4 regions of the Neobacillus sp. FW104-15D2 genome follow, and region 4 is predicted to be linked to each of the others. Evidence: riboswitches for the same ligand, from Rfam matches in the RefSeq annotation. Region 4 holds a riboswitch; each other region holds the start of a gene.
The links. A riboswitch is a leader RNA that binds a small molecule or an ion and turns the genes downstream of it on or off. The one in region 4 is predicted to bind cyclic di-GMP.

Region 1 (3,154 bases), on a different contig from region 4:
CTGCAAGGTTTTGAGCAATTTATATTGCTCATTTTTTAATGTATCCTATTTGAAAATACTAATTCCCCAAAGTACTCCTCAATTTGCCAATTCAAATAACTCCTGAACAAAAAGCTCTTCAAATTTGTTATCCAATATGCCGTAGAAGTAAGCAATTGGCTGTTTTACTCCCTTGGCTGTTTTTATTTTTCGAATGAGCTGCTGGAAAGATCGAATGGCAATATCAAGAACACAATCCTTTTCCTTCTCGTAATTATTCCGATATGCTGCAACCAGGACCATATGCCAATATTCTTCGATGGTTTTCGCTTCTGGAAAAAAGTACTTTGCCACTTGAATAAAAGGCTGGGGAACTCTATCACTGACAAAAGTGTGATCTAATTCTTGGGGCTTTTCTTCCTGACGTTTTATTATCTTTTGATTATTAGTTTTTAAAAGATTAATGGTTTCATTATGGTGGTTCATTTTTTCCTCTTTGGGTGGTTCATTTGATGGAAAACGATTAAAAATATATAAATTGCTTGATTGGGATCCATTTTTTCTTTCTGTTTCATGAACAGTAAGGAGGCCTAAATCTTTAGCTTTTTGTATCATTCGCTTAAATGTAGATCGTGAGATACCATTATCATGATAGTCCTCATTAATTGCTTTTAAAATAGTACCAATCTTTGCATTACAGACTCCAGGAACCTTAGCGGCGAAACGGACAAGACGTTTTAACCCTACCAATTCACCTTTTGAAAAATCACCCTTATGTATTGACAGCCACTTTTCATAATGAGTGTTAAATTCCTTAAGTGATGAGAACTGTGAATATTCCTCAAACCCTGCAATATTACCCGATTTTAAATTCATTTAATTGCACCACCCTTTCACCTTCTATATAAGAAAAAAAGGTTCAAAAGGGCAGGGGTGTTTGCTGAGAATTGTGACAGTTTATTGAACATAGGAAAAAGAGCATCTTAATCGGTCTTTTGTACTGCCTTTTTTTGTTGAAAAGTGACAAGTTTAATGTCGGTTGTATGAGACTTTAGGACGACATAGAGGTTGGGAAAATTTCGTTTCAGGAGTATTGGCTGATGCGATAAAACATCCCACTCGACAGAAGTGCTGATTTCCCTATGACTCTCTTCGTTTTCTCATCAAATTTTAATTGTAAATATGCTTATAGACTTATATACTTGGTATTTTTAACTAGCTAAAATGCTAGATAATCGGAAAAATTATTCCAAATGAAAAAGCAAAACCATTGAAAGATGGTGACGCAAAGCCACGAGCCTAAAGAAAGACAGCAAACGATTCCACGGCAGTCGGGCCGCCAGACTGGTAAAAATGTGCCACGTTGGAGATTTTTTGTTTGGGGAAATGGAGAGGTGAAAAAATGAAAAGAAGTAAAGTTTTAATGCCACTTGCTGCGTCCGTACTAAGCCTGACACTGGGCATGTCAGGAGGTCCAAGCTACGCTGCAGCTCCCAGCCACGTTCAGTTAAAAGGTGCAGCGCCAATGGCAGCAGCACATGGAAAGCTGATTAGCCATACCAGCCGCAGTACAAAGGCTTCCTTAACGGTGGCCCTGCAATTAAGAAACAGTGATAAGCTGGATAGCTTTATTGCAAGTCTCAATGACCCTTCCTCCCCAAATTACAAGCAGTACCTAACACCTGAAGAATTTAGAAGTCAATTTGGCCCGACGGATCAAACGGTCGAGAATGTAAAAAGTTTTTTAAAAAGCAAAGGATTTGAAGTTCAGGGTGTATCATCCAACAATGCTTTTATCACAGTTAATGGAACAACCGGACAGATGGAAGATGCATTTGCAGTAACCATCAATGACTATAAAAATTCCAAAGGGCAGAACTATTTTGCGAATGAACAGGCTCCTGAGATACCTGCAGAATTTGAGGGAGTCATTACCGATGTAGAAGGTCTTAATAATGAGGCGCACTACACACATCCTAAAGTCAGAAAACAATCACCTCAAGTAAGTAATAAGCCCGCAGCTGTTAACCCAAGAGTGGGCAGCGGCCCGTCTGGCGGTTATACTCCAACTGAGTTGAAAGGGGCTTATGATGTCAGCCCGCTGGCAAGTGCCGGCTATACAGGATCAGGCCAAACAGTAGCAGTAATGGAACTTGATGGATATAAGGCTTCGAATATTACTTCCTATAGTAATTATTATGGTCTTGGAAGCCCTGCGCCTACAAATGTATACGTTGATGGATATAGCGGTGCAGCTGGCCAGGGTGAAGTCGAAGTAGAACTGGATATTGAGGTAATCAACGCGATTGCACCAAAAGCACAGGTAGTCGTTTATGAAGCGCCAAACACAGATCAAGGCCTAATTGATAACTATCAAAGAATAGCAACTGATAATAAATCAAAATCAATTTCTGTCAGCTGGGGAATCGGTGAACAGCATGCTTCCAGTGCTACAATGAACAGCCTGCATACCATATTCCAGCAATATGCTACCCAGGGACAAAGTATTTTTGCTGCATCAGGTGACAATGGAGCTTATGATTCCGGCGGTTCTACTTTAGAGGTCGACAGCCCAGCAAACGACCCATATGTAACAGGTGTTGGCGGAACTCATCTGAACTTAAGCGGATCCTCTTACAGTTCAGAATCAGTATGGGCTAACAGCACCAATAAAACTGGTGGAGGCGGCGGTCTGTCAAAAGTCTATGCAATGCCTTCGTTCCAGTCTGGTACTGGTGTGCAAAATAGTTACTCGAACGGAAAACGTGAGGTTCCGGACATATCAGCAGATGCTGATCCAAGCACTGGATATTCCATCTATAGCCAGGGAGCCTGGACTGTAGTCGGCGGTACATCAGCGGCAGCACCGTTATGGGCGGGTATTGCTGCGCTCAATAACCAATATGCAGCAGCAAACGGTAAGGGAAACCTTGGCCAGGCAAACCCTACACTTTATAAGATGTTTAATACAACTCAAACCTATAACGCTTTCCACGATGTCACAAGCGGAAGTAACCTGTACTATCCGGCAACAACTGGTTATGATATGGCTTCAGGTATTGGGACTCCTGATGCTTATAACTTGATTCGCGATATCAACGGATCCTCATCCGGCGGAGGAACAGGCGGAGGTGGCACTGTCACTCAACTAATTACAAATGGCGGTTTTGAAAGC
Region 2 (3,154 bases), on a different contig from region 4:
ACCCGTGTTTGTGAGACTTCCCCAGTACTAACCAGTTCTTTTGTTGTAGTGATGAATTTTTTCCAGTCATTTGGAATCATGAATAAATCAACACCTGCATTGACACTCCGTTTAACTGATTCTCTAAAGTCATTGGGCACAATCTGCTGCGGACCATTATAATCAGAGATAACAAATCCAGAGAAGCCTAGCTCTCCCTTCAGTACTTCAGTTATGAGGTGATAGTCACCATGAGTTTTTAAGCCGTTAATACTTGAGTAGGTAACCATCACGGTTCTTGCTCCAGCTTTAATGGCTTCTTTATATGGCTTGATAAACTTTTTGATTTGCTCGTCGGTATATTCTGTTACGTTTCCCTGGTCATCGCCGCCTTCGGTTAAACCATCGCCAACGAAGTGCTTAATAGAAGATACTACATGAGCACCCTTTAAGAAATCACTGTCCTTAGGGCTTCCTTGCAATCCTTCTACAAGAGCGGAGCCAAGTTTTCCAGTATCCTGTGGATCTTCGCTATAGCCTTCGTACGTTCTGCCCCAGCGAATATTTTGCGGTGCAGCAAGGACTGGAGCAAATGTATAAGAAATCCCTGTTGCTCGAACTTCCTCTGCAGTGGCGCTGCCTATACGTTTCATCAAATCCAAGTCATCTGCAGCTCCAAGTCCAATGTTATGTGGAAAAATAGTCGCCCCATAAACATTATTATGACCGTGCACGGCGTCAATCCCATAAATAATTGGAATTCCTAATCTTGAAGCCAAGGCGCCGCTTTGGAAGTTATCCACCATATCCGCCCAATCTGTTGGGGTATTTCCGGTTGTCGGCAATGACCCCCCTCCGCTTAAAACAGAGCCAATACCATAATTTTTAATATCTTCTGCCGTGACAGAAGTTCGTTCAGGCTGAACCATCTGTCCAATTTTTTCATCCATTGTCATTCTAGAAAGCAAATCTTCTACTCTTTGTTCAACCGGAAGCTTAGAATTTTTGTACGGAGCAATGGTCTCTTGTGCTTTTACATTTTTAGACATTGTCCCTACTGAGGATCCTACTGTTAAAGCTAGTAGTGTAATACCAGTAAAAATAGAATTTCGAAGTTTACGTTTGGACAACTTTCATTACCTCCAATATATTTTATGGAAAATAAATTAAAAGATATGCCTCCTCTCTTTTATTGAACGCGCTTACAATTTCACTATACATTACAAAATTTTTAGAAAAGCGAAATAATTTCTGGATTATTTTGCGTATTTCTGGACTATTTTGCCTCAATTTCCATATACAGGACTATACTCTCAGGGTATTAATCTAACAAAAACCATTTATTAGGAAGAATGAATTACTAGATGAATCCATGTTCCTAGATAGTTATTTCTTTGCAAAATATATTTTCCAAATAATATTCTGGTATCAAAAAAACAGCCTCTTTTTGAGGCTGTTCACGAACTTAACTTATCTTGGTGCCCATAAAATAACTGCTACTCCAGCTAAACAAATGAATCCACCAATCCAGTCATATAAATCCGGAATTTTCCCATCTATTCCCCAGCCCCACAAAATGGCCAAAATGATAAAGACGCCTCCATAGGCTGCATAAACCCTTCCAAACGACGGAAAGCTCTGAAAGGTTGGAATAATCCCATATACAATCAGTATGGCAGCCCCTGCAGCACCATACCAGAATGGACGGCCTTCCCTCAGCCAGAGCCAGACCAGATAACCCCCACCTATTTCAGCAAGACCTGCAAGAAGAAACATTATGATAGCTTTCAAATTAACCTCAACTTTCTTTCATAACAAATAAAAAATTTTTATAATACGCTAATTAACCTTATATTAACATTATGTTTACATTAACTTAACAGAATTGTTGGAAAAAATGGACCATTTTCCCCATGATTCGCCATTCTTCCTTCTGTTAGGATTACCTTAAGGGCAAATTTTACGAAAGTAAAAGACGCAAAGCCACGGGCCTAAAGCAGATAATATACTGACATGGCAGCCGGGCTGCAATAGATGCTTATAATGCCTTTAAACAAATAGTGGAAGGTGTTTTTTAACAATGAAAACAATTCTAATCGCGGATCATTCCCTGTTTTCAAGAAGCATCCTTAAAAAATTGCTGGCGAAGAGTGATTATCGTGTTATTTCCGAAGCAGATGACGGAAAAGAGGCTGTTCGAAAGTTTTTTCATCTTCATCCAGACTTTGTGCTAATGGATTATGCCATGCCAAAAATGAACGGTATTGATGCTCTGAAAGAGATTATGAGAATTAACCCCCGCGCAAATGTCATTATGTTTTCTTCATTAGAGTCAAGAGTCTTTATCGATGAATCCCTGGATTTTGGTGCCAAGAATTTTCTTGTTAAACCCTCTTTTCAAGGGTTAATTCCTGCGCTTGATCGGATTGAGGTATCTGCTTCTTAAAACAATCTTAGAGTAAGATAGACAGCTGTAGCAAACATAATCACTGCAGATAGCTTGTTTAATACCACAAGCACTCTTCCACCCCGATCAAGCAGACCTGTAAATCTTCCTGCTACAGCCAGACCTGCAAACCACAGCCATGATACAGCAATGCAGGAAATTGTAAAAGCTATTTTATTTGTACCGCTATATGTAAGTGAACTTGTTCCTATGACCCCAATCGTATCCATGATCGCATGAGGATTCAGAAGCGAAACTGAAGCTGCAAACGTAATTTGTTTTTTCCATGAAATAGTTACGTTATTATCACTTCCATCGGAAGGATTGCTTTTCCACGTCGCTATCCCCATGTAAATTAAAAATACAATTCCCAGTAACAGCAGTACTGAACTTATCCATGTGCTGCTAAGTACTATTACTGATATTCCCACAACTGCCAGGACAATCAGCAATGTATCGCAGAGAGCTGCTGTCAAAATGGCAGGTATTGCTTTGGAAAATCGTGGCTGGACAGCTCCCTGGTTAAAAATAAAAATGTTCTGCACGCCTAAGGGGAGAATAAGCCCCAGGGCAAGGGTAAATCCATGTATTGCTGCAGTAAACAAAGTCAGTCTCTCCTTTTAAACATTAACATTTTCTTTTTTTCTTCTAAGCATATACAAATCAGGCTTATCAATCTCCATAAAGCCAAACTGATTATATAAACCGTGTGCATCGGCCGTGCTGAGC
Region 3 (3,154 bases), on a different contig from region 4:
TCACACCATTCTCTATCTTTAATACTATGTTGAAAGCGTAAGCGGGGTTTTTTGTTCTTTTCAATTGTAAGATTTGCATCTCCTAAAAGTTTGCCGCATATTAAACCAAGCGGACGTTTGGATAACAGCTTTAGAAGATCATTAATGGTATCCATCTTTCACCCCTCCTCAATAAAACAGAATGTATGTTCCTCCTTCTTAATTATAAACCGCCTCAGATTTATTTACAATTATATTGAAAAAGAACCTGTCGGTTGGCAGGTTCTTATCACTAGAATTTACTTTCCGAATAAGTTTTTTTTCGAATGTTGCTTTTCGTTATCTTAAAACTTATGTAAAGAATATGCGGCTTCACTAAGAACTTTGTTTATTGCTAGAAGCATTGTTTCTTTTCCCAAATCCGCATCCCGAATATTTGCCTCAATTTTTGTTAAGTTATTTTGGACATTGAGTTAGTAAGATTGTGTTCTAAGGCTGAATATTGCGTACCAAGTCTTGTAAGCTGCCATGAAATGTCTGTGATGAATTTTTGGGACAGTCCTATTAAATGTTTTGCATTATCTTTTGTCTCTACTTATGCGTTAGATAATCCTAATTTCCCTGTTGTAAGGTCAACTAACTCAATGGTCATACTTTCATTTGAACTAGATCCAATCTGAAAGTTGAGTTTTTTAATCTTAACTAGCCTACTACCAGATCCTAATAGATTATGTGTATTGAATTGAACCGTTTCAGTAGTTTGCTGGATTGATGAGAGTAAGTCTTTTACTTCCACTTGAACTCCTAATCGTGAGGAGTCGTCCATGGTATCATAGGAAGCTAATACAGAAAATTCATAAAGTCTCCGAACATCTTCATTTGTTTTCACTAATCCATCTTCGGCGGTTTTCAAGAGTGCGATGCCGTCCTGGATATTACGTTGGGATTGGGCAAGACCCCTAATTTGTGCCCTTGTTGTTTCAGAAATGGCTAGACCTGCTGCATCATCAGCTGCGCCTTGCACCTTTAGCCCAGAGGAGGTGTTTCTTGTAGCCTTTTGTAACCTATCATTAATTTTATTACGTCTGTTTTCAAAAAAAATATTTTCATATTTAGCCGTATTCGTTTTCAACCCCACAAAATCATTTACTGTCTATATATATATTGTCTTGTATGGGTGAATTTTCATAGGTGAGAGAGTAATTTTAGAAACCTTTTTATAAGGATCTATGTCAAATAGTCCTTATGTATCTTGAGCTAAACTTAAGAAATAGATTATATCCTAATAAAAAAGTGTATTTTTAGTAAATTATAGGTATTTAATCCTATTTATTAATAAAGAAATGAGGATTAAAATAGATTTATAGTAATAATTAACCAAGTGAAAAGGGCAAATCATAGGAAACTGTGAGACGCAAAGCCATGGACCTGAACTAAAAGTACTAGTGCTTTTAGATGGTAGCCGGTTGCCGCAAGGAATCATAGCCTAAACTCTATGGACCTTGTTTGAGGTTCTTTTTTTATGCCTTTTTTGCAGGAAAGAGTGGAGGTAAAATCGTGAAGAAAGATAGAATTAGTATTTATCTGGCGGTTCTATTATTAGTATTGCAGCTTCTGACGCCGCTTGGATCCGCATATGCAGCGGATAATGGAGTTTTGTTGCCGCCAAGCAATCTTACATACCAGTCTATTACTCCGGATGACGGAAAGCTGGTATGGAGTTCAGTGTACGGTGCAACAGGATATAATGTCTATCAAATTACTGATGGTCAGCTTGTCTTGAAAGGTACTGTTAGCACTGCTTCTTTCCCTCTAAATAATCAGGCTGAGGGAAAATATAGTTATGTGGTCTCAACATTAAGTTCAAACGGGGAGTCAGGGCCGTGTGCTCCAGTGGATGTAAACATTGTTTACCCTGATATGGCAGCTCCATCTACTCTGACAAATACAATCCAAAATGGAAATGATATTGTCTTGAATTGGGGTGCTTCCCAGTATGCGGAAAACTATAAGGTGTACCAGCTCCAGGATGACGGTACACAAAAGCTCTTAACCACTACTCTATCATCTGCTCGCACTTATACAATTACTAATGCGAAGGAAGGTAAAAATTCTTTTGCAGTTTCAGCAGTGAATTCACTGTATGGTGAATCCCCGACTGCAACTCTTGATGTAAATGTTGTTTATCCTCTCATAAAGGAACCTTCCAGTCTATCTTTTACAATTACAAATGGAAACGATATTAATCTAAAGTGGGCAGCCGCGAGCTATGCTAACAGCTATAAAATCTACCAGGTTATTAACGGTGAAGAGCTATTTAAAACATCAGTAACTACTACAAGCAAAATATTTACCAACATGCCTGAAGGAGATTATACCTTCAAGGTTTATAGCAGCAGCGACCGTTTTGGCACATCTGCAAACGGCAGTCAAATAAATGCAACTGTAAGTCCTATTGTAATGGCTCCACCAAGCAGCTTTACTTATAAGCTTCAAAATGTAAACGATATCGTTTTAACATGGGGAACGGCATCCTATGCAACTGCTTATAAGGTTTACCAGGTTATTGGTGGCGAGAAAATCCTCAAAGGAACATATACCGGAGCTACTGTTACTTATGCAAATCAGCCGGGCGGGGATTATAAGTATGAGATTCATTCTTATAGTGACCGTTATGGAGAGTCCGAGGCGGAAACAAGCGTCAATTTAACAGTGGATACTATAACAATGGCTCCTCCAGCTAATCCGGCATATAAGATTCAAAACTTAAATGATATTGCCCTAAGCTGGACAGCTTCAGTATATGCTGATTCTTATAAGGTTTATCAGGTTATTGACGATCAAAAAGTTTTAAAAGCAACAGTAACTGGAACAGCAGCCACATTTACTAATATGCCTGCCGGTAATTATACCTATGTAATTACTTCCTACAGCAGTCGTTTCGGTGAATCAGCCGATAGCAACCAGGTTCAAGTAACAGTCGATCCAGTTGTAATGGAAAAACCGGCCGATTTTAATTCTCAAATTTCGAATGGAAATGATATCTCTTTAACATGGTCTGCAACAGCGAATACGACCAACTACAGGGTATATCAAATTGTGAACGGTCAAAAAATCCTAGTTAGTTCGCCGACTGGTACAAGCGTAAGTTTTACCAATAAAGCTGCAGGTGATT
Region 4 (3,154 bases):
CTTTTTCAGCCCTCATTAAGGCATCTTCTTCAGATTTAATCCCTTTCGAGAATAGGACGAATTCCGCTCCGCCCTGCCTTCCAACCACTTCATTTGTAGCAATAAGCCCTTTTAGCCTACCACCGACTAAATGAAGCAGCTGATCTCCCAGAGTATGTCCAAGAGTGTCATTAATAATATTAAAACGATCTAAATCGATAAACATAATTCCATGCATATCATTTTTATTAATGTTGACAGCTTCATTCAAAACCTTCTCAATCATTCTTCTGTTTGGAAGGCCTGTAAGCAGGTCATTGTAAGCCATATTTCTGATTTTCTCTTCATTTCTTTTATTATCCGTAATATCTTTTGCTATCCCAAATACTCCCGTAACTTGGTTTTCAATTATAATTGGAACTATTGTAAATGAAGCAATCGTTTCAGTAACAAACAGTTGAATTTCAAAGCCCTTTGAATAACCCTTTATAGCCTCTGAAAAGATTTCGGTTACCACTTCCCTATTTTGCTCACTTACAATCTGTAAAAAATGCCGTCCGGCCAATTCATAACTTTGTAGTCCCAAAAGTTTTTGGCAAGCCTCATTGGAAGATGTAAATATCCCTTCAAGGTTCACAGAAAAAACGGCATCCGGATGATTATGAAAAAGAGAGCTGTAACGTTGTTCGCTATAGGTTAGTTCTCTGGTCCTTTCTCCATATTGCTTAAGCAGCTTATGGTTATCAATAAGAATAGCAACCTGACGAAGAATAATTAAAACGATAGTCGCTTCGGATCCAACCACCAGAGTTTTGTCCCCAGCCCCTTTTTCGGCAATAAACAGAAAAAGAAGGGCAACGGCCATATACGGTAAAAGAAAGCGAACAAAAAAAGATGTTTTTTGAAACAAACCGGTTTGTTTTAACCCTTTATGCTTTACTTTATCTCCGCCTCTTAGACCGGCAAGTCCAACTAGCAAAACAGAAAGGGGATATAAAGGATCTATAAAACTCCCTGAAATGTAAGTGTCAGTAGTCCGCATATACAGATAAAAGGTATCAGCGAAAACCTGAATTAGAAGTCCCCACATAATAAACTTCATGCTTTTCTTTTGAAAGATGTTATTTGAAAAAACATAAATATTTAAAATGCCCAGAAACAGCGCCAAATCGCCAACCGGCGTTCCTAAGGAGACAAGCATAAATAACGGAGAAACCTCTGAAACTTCGAGAATAGGCTTTATAAAAAAGCTCCAGCTAAAAGTTGCAGCAACCGTCATGGTAATAGCCATACTCAAAAGAGTTTTAATTGCTTTGTACTGTTCTCTTGCTTTAACAAGCTGATATGTTAAAGCCGAAAAGTAAAAGAATATTTGAAGCATATAAAAAATATCGGCATAACCAGGATAAGGCACATTAATTTTTAAATGGTTTTCATAATAATCCCCGATTACTTCTGCTGTAAAAAAGCTTAACGCCCCAAGGAAAAGGAGGAACCAAAACGGCCTGCCTACCACTTTTTCCTTTTTCCAAGCAAGGAATAGCCAAATCGATGAAAGCAGTGGAGCAAAAGTTGAAAAAGCATTTCCTCCAGGAATCAGCATTCTATCATTCATTTTCCAGTAAAGAATCCATCCATAATAACTAAATAAATAGAGAACAATAAAAAGAAAGAGAACCCATTTTCTGCGGCTATTTTCCATTTTTCCACTCCTGCTGTATGTCAGAGATGATGTAATAAAAAAACTGCCTTTTTTTGCGAAAAGGCAGTACCAATCTGAAAAAATTTTTTTTGCTCAGATAACCGGCAACCCGGCTGCCATAGTGAAAACACCTTAGGCCCGTAGCTTTGCGTCCTCACCTTTCAATGAGTTTGCCTTTTCAGTAGATTCAGTTTTTATGATATGAGCCTTATTTTACCACACATAATAATCAAATGGACTCATTTTTTTCCACATATAGCATAAAAAATAGTTATTCCAAGGTCTATAAGCCTGTATTTTTGACATAATTAAGCAAAAATAAATTTAATCAAACGTTTGATTAAATTTCTATAAGGCCTTATTTAAAAAGGACTTTTCCACAGCCTTATCCAATTCAGGGCTTAATTTGCTTCTTGTTGGAAATGCCATCCTGTAAAACTCAATGGAAAGGTTTTTGCTGTCTTCAATTACCTTCAGCTTTTTCTCGGGTTCATTTTTAGCATAAACTTCTACAACAGCATCAGTCCCTCCACTATTTAATTCCAATAGCCAAATTGTTATTTTCGAGTTTTTTAAGATTTTTATTGTCTTTTCAAACATCTTTTCTACTGCTTCCTGCCCTATTGTTCGTGCTGGACTGCAGCTGCTTTCTTTTTCAGGTCTTCCGCACTAGCTTCGGCACTAAGATCTTATTAATAGAAAGGAAATACGGAAGAGAAAAATCATAAGTCTGCTTCCGCTCATCATTAAAACGTTTTCATATACCAAATAATAATGAAACACGATAGAAAAAAGAGCCTAATAGGAGATGGTGACTTTCCCCCTTAGGCTCTTTTGCTATAATCATAATTTAATTTTTTCCAGCTTTATTATTTGAACTTCCTTTTCCCGGATTGGATGGGTCTTCCCCTTTTATATCTGTGCTAGTATTATCCGCAGGCTCTGAACCATTTCCCAGACCATTATTATTTTTAACCTTTTCTTTTTTATATTTTTCAGTATGTGAAGCCTTTGTACTCTTAGTAACAGTGTTTGTTTTCTTAGTCTGCTGCTTTCCTTTGCCAGGATTAGAAGGGTCAACTCCTTTGACGTCTGATGCAGTTCCATCCCCTGGCTCTGAGCCATTACCTAATCCATTATTATTTTTAACTTTTTTCTTCCTTTCAACAGGCTGACTGGTTGTGGATGATGTTCTTGGTTTTACTGCTGTATTTGTTGTCTCTGTTGTGCCCGGTGGTTGTACTGGGATAACTTTTGAAGTTATAGACTTAGAGGTGATTTCACTTGTATTTGAAGTATTATCTTTCGCTTGTGGTGTACCAGTGCTGTTTTGAATATAACGATTTAGGTATTCATAATAATTGCTTGTAAATGTACTTTGCTTCGTACCTGTAACCTTTTCCGTTCCTGGAGGGATGGCTGCTGCGGCTAAAACAGCTGCATATCGGGATTGCAATTGCTCAAGCATCGCTG

Region 1: it holds a riboswitch for cyclic di-GMP, as region 4 does, so the genes downstream of both, AC3WR0_RS14960 (S53 family peptidase) here and AC3WR0_RS09305 (DUF4084 domain-containing protein) in region 4, are expected to answer to the same signal.
Region 2: it holds a riboswitch for cyclic di-GMP, as region 4 does, so the genes downstream of both, AC3WR0_RS10030 (response regulator) here and AC3WR0_RS09305 (DUF4084 domain-containing protein) in region 4, are expected to answer to the same signal.
Region 3: it holds a riboswitch for cyclic di-GMP, as region 4 does, so the genes downstream of both, AC3WR0_RS04875 (OmpL47-type beta-barrel domain-containing protein) here and AC3WR0_RS09305 (DUF4084 domain-containing protein) in region 4, are expected to answer to the same signal.

What each region holds. Positions count from the first base shown of each region.
Region 1 is NZ_JBYTCJ010000018.1:35,115-38,268, forward strand. Features, by position in the region: gene AC3WR0_RS14955 (hypothetical protein) at 79-855, opposite strand; cyclic di-GMP riboswitch class I at 1,230-1,323, shown strand; gene AC3WR0_RS14960 (S53 family peptidase) at 1,382-3,154, shown strand, end outside.
Region 2 is NZ_JBYTCJ010000010.1:64,986-68,139, forward strand. Features, by position in the region: gene AC3WR0_RS10020 (glycoside hydrolase family 3 protein) at 1-1,109, opposite strand, end outside; gene AC3WR0_RS10025 (YnfA family protein) at 1,450-1,770, opposite strand; cyclic di-GMP riboswitch class I at 1,922-2,012, shown strand; gene AC3WR0_RS10030 (response regulator) at 2,060-2,425, shown strand; gene AC3WR0_RS10035 (LysE/ArgO family amino acid transporter) at 2,422-3,030, opposite strand; gene AC3WR0_RS10040 (GNAT family N-acetyltransferase) at 3,046-3,154, opposite strand, start outside.
Region 3 is NZ_JBYTCJ010000004.1:58,149-61,302, forward strand. Features, by position in the region: gene AC3WR0_RS04865 (endonuclease) at 1-155, opposite strand, end outside; gene AC3WR0_RS04870 (flagellin N-terminal helical domain-containing protein) at 575-1,111, opposite strand; cyclic di-GMP riboswitch class I at 1,359-1,453, shown strand; gene AC3WR0_RS04875 (OmpL47-type beta-barrel domain-containing protein) at 1,537-3,154, shown strand, end outside.
Region 4 is NZ_JBYTCJ010000009.1:70,485-73,638, forward strand. Features, by position in the region: gene AC3WR0_RS09305 (DUF4084 domain-containing protein) at 1-1,681, opposite strand, end outside; cyclic di-GMP riboswitch class I at 1,782-1,866, opposite strand; gene AC3WR0_RS09310 (hypothetical protein) at 2,030-2,281, opposite strand; gene AC3WR0_RS09315 (hypothetical protein) at 2,532-3,154, opposite strand, start outside.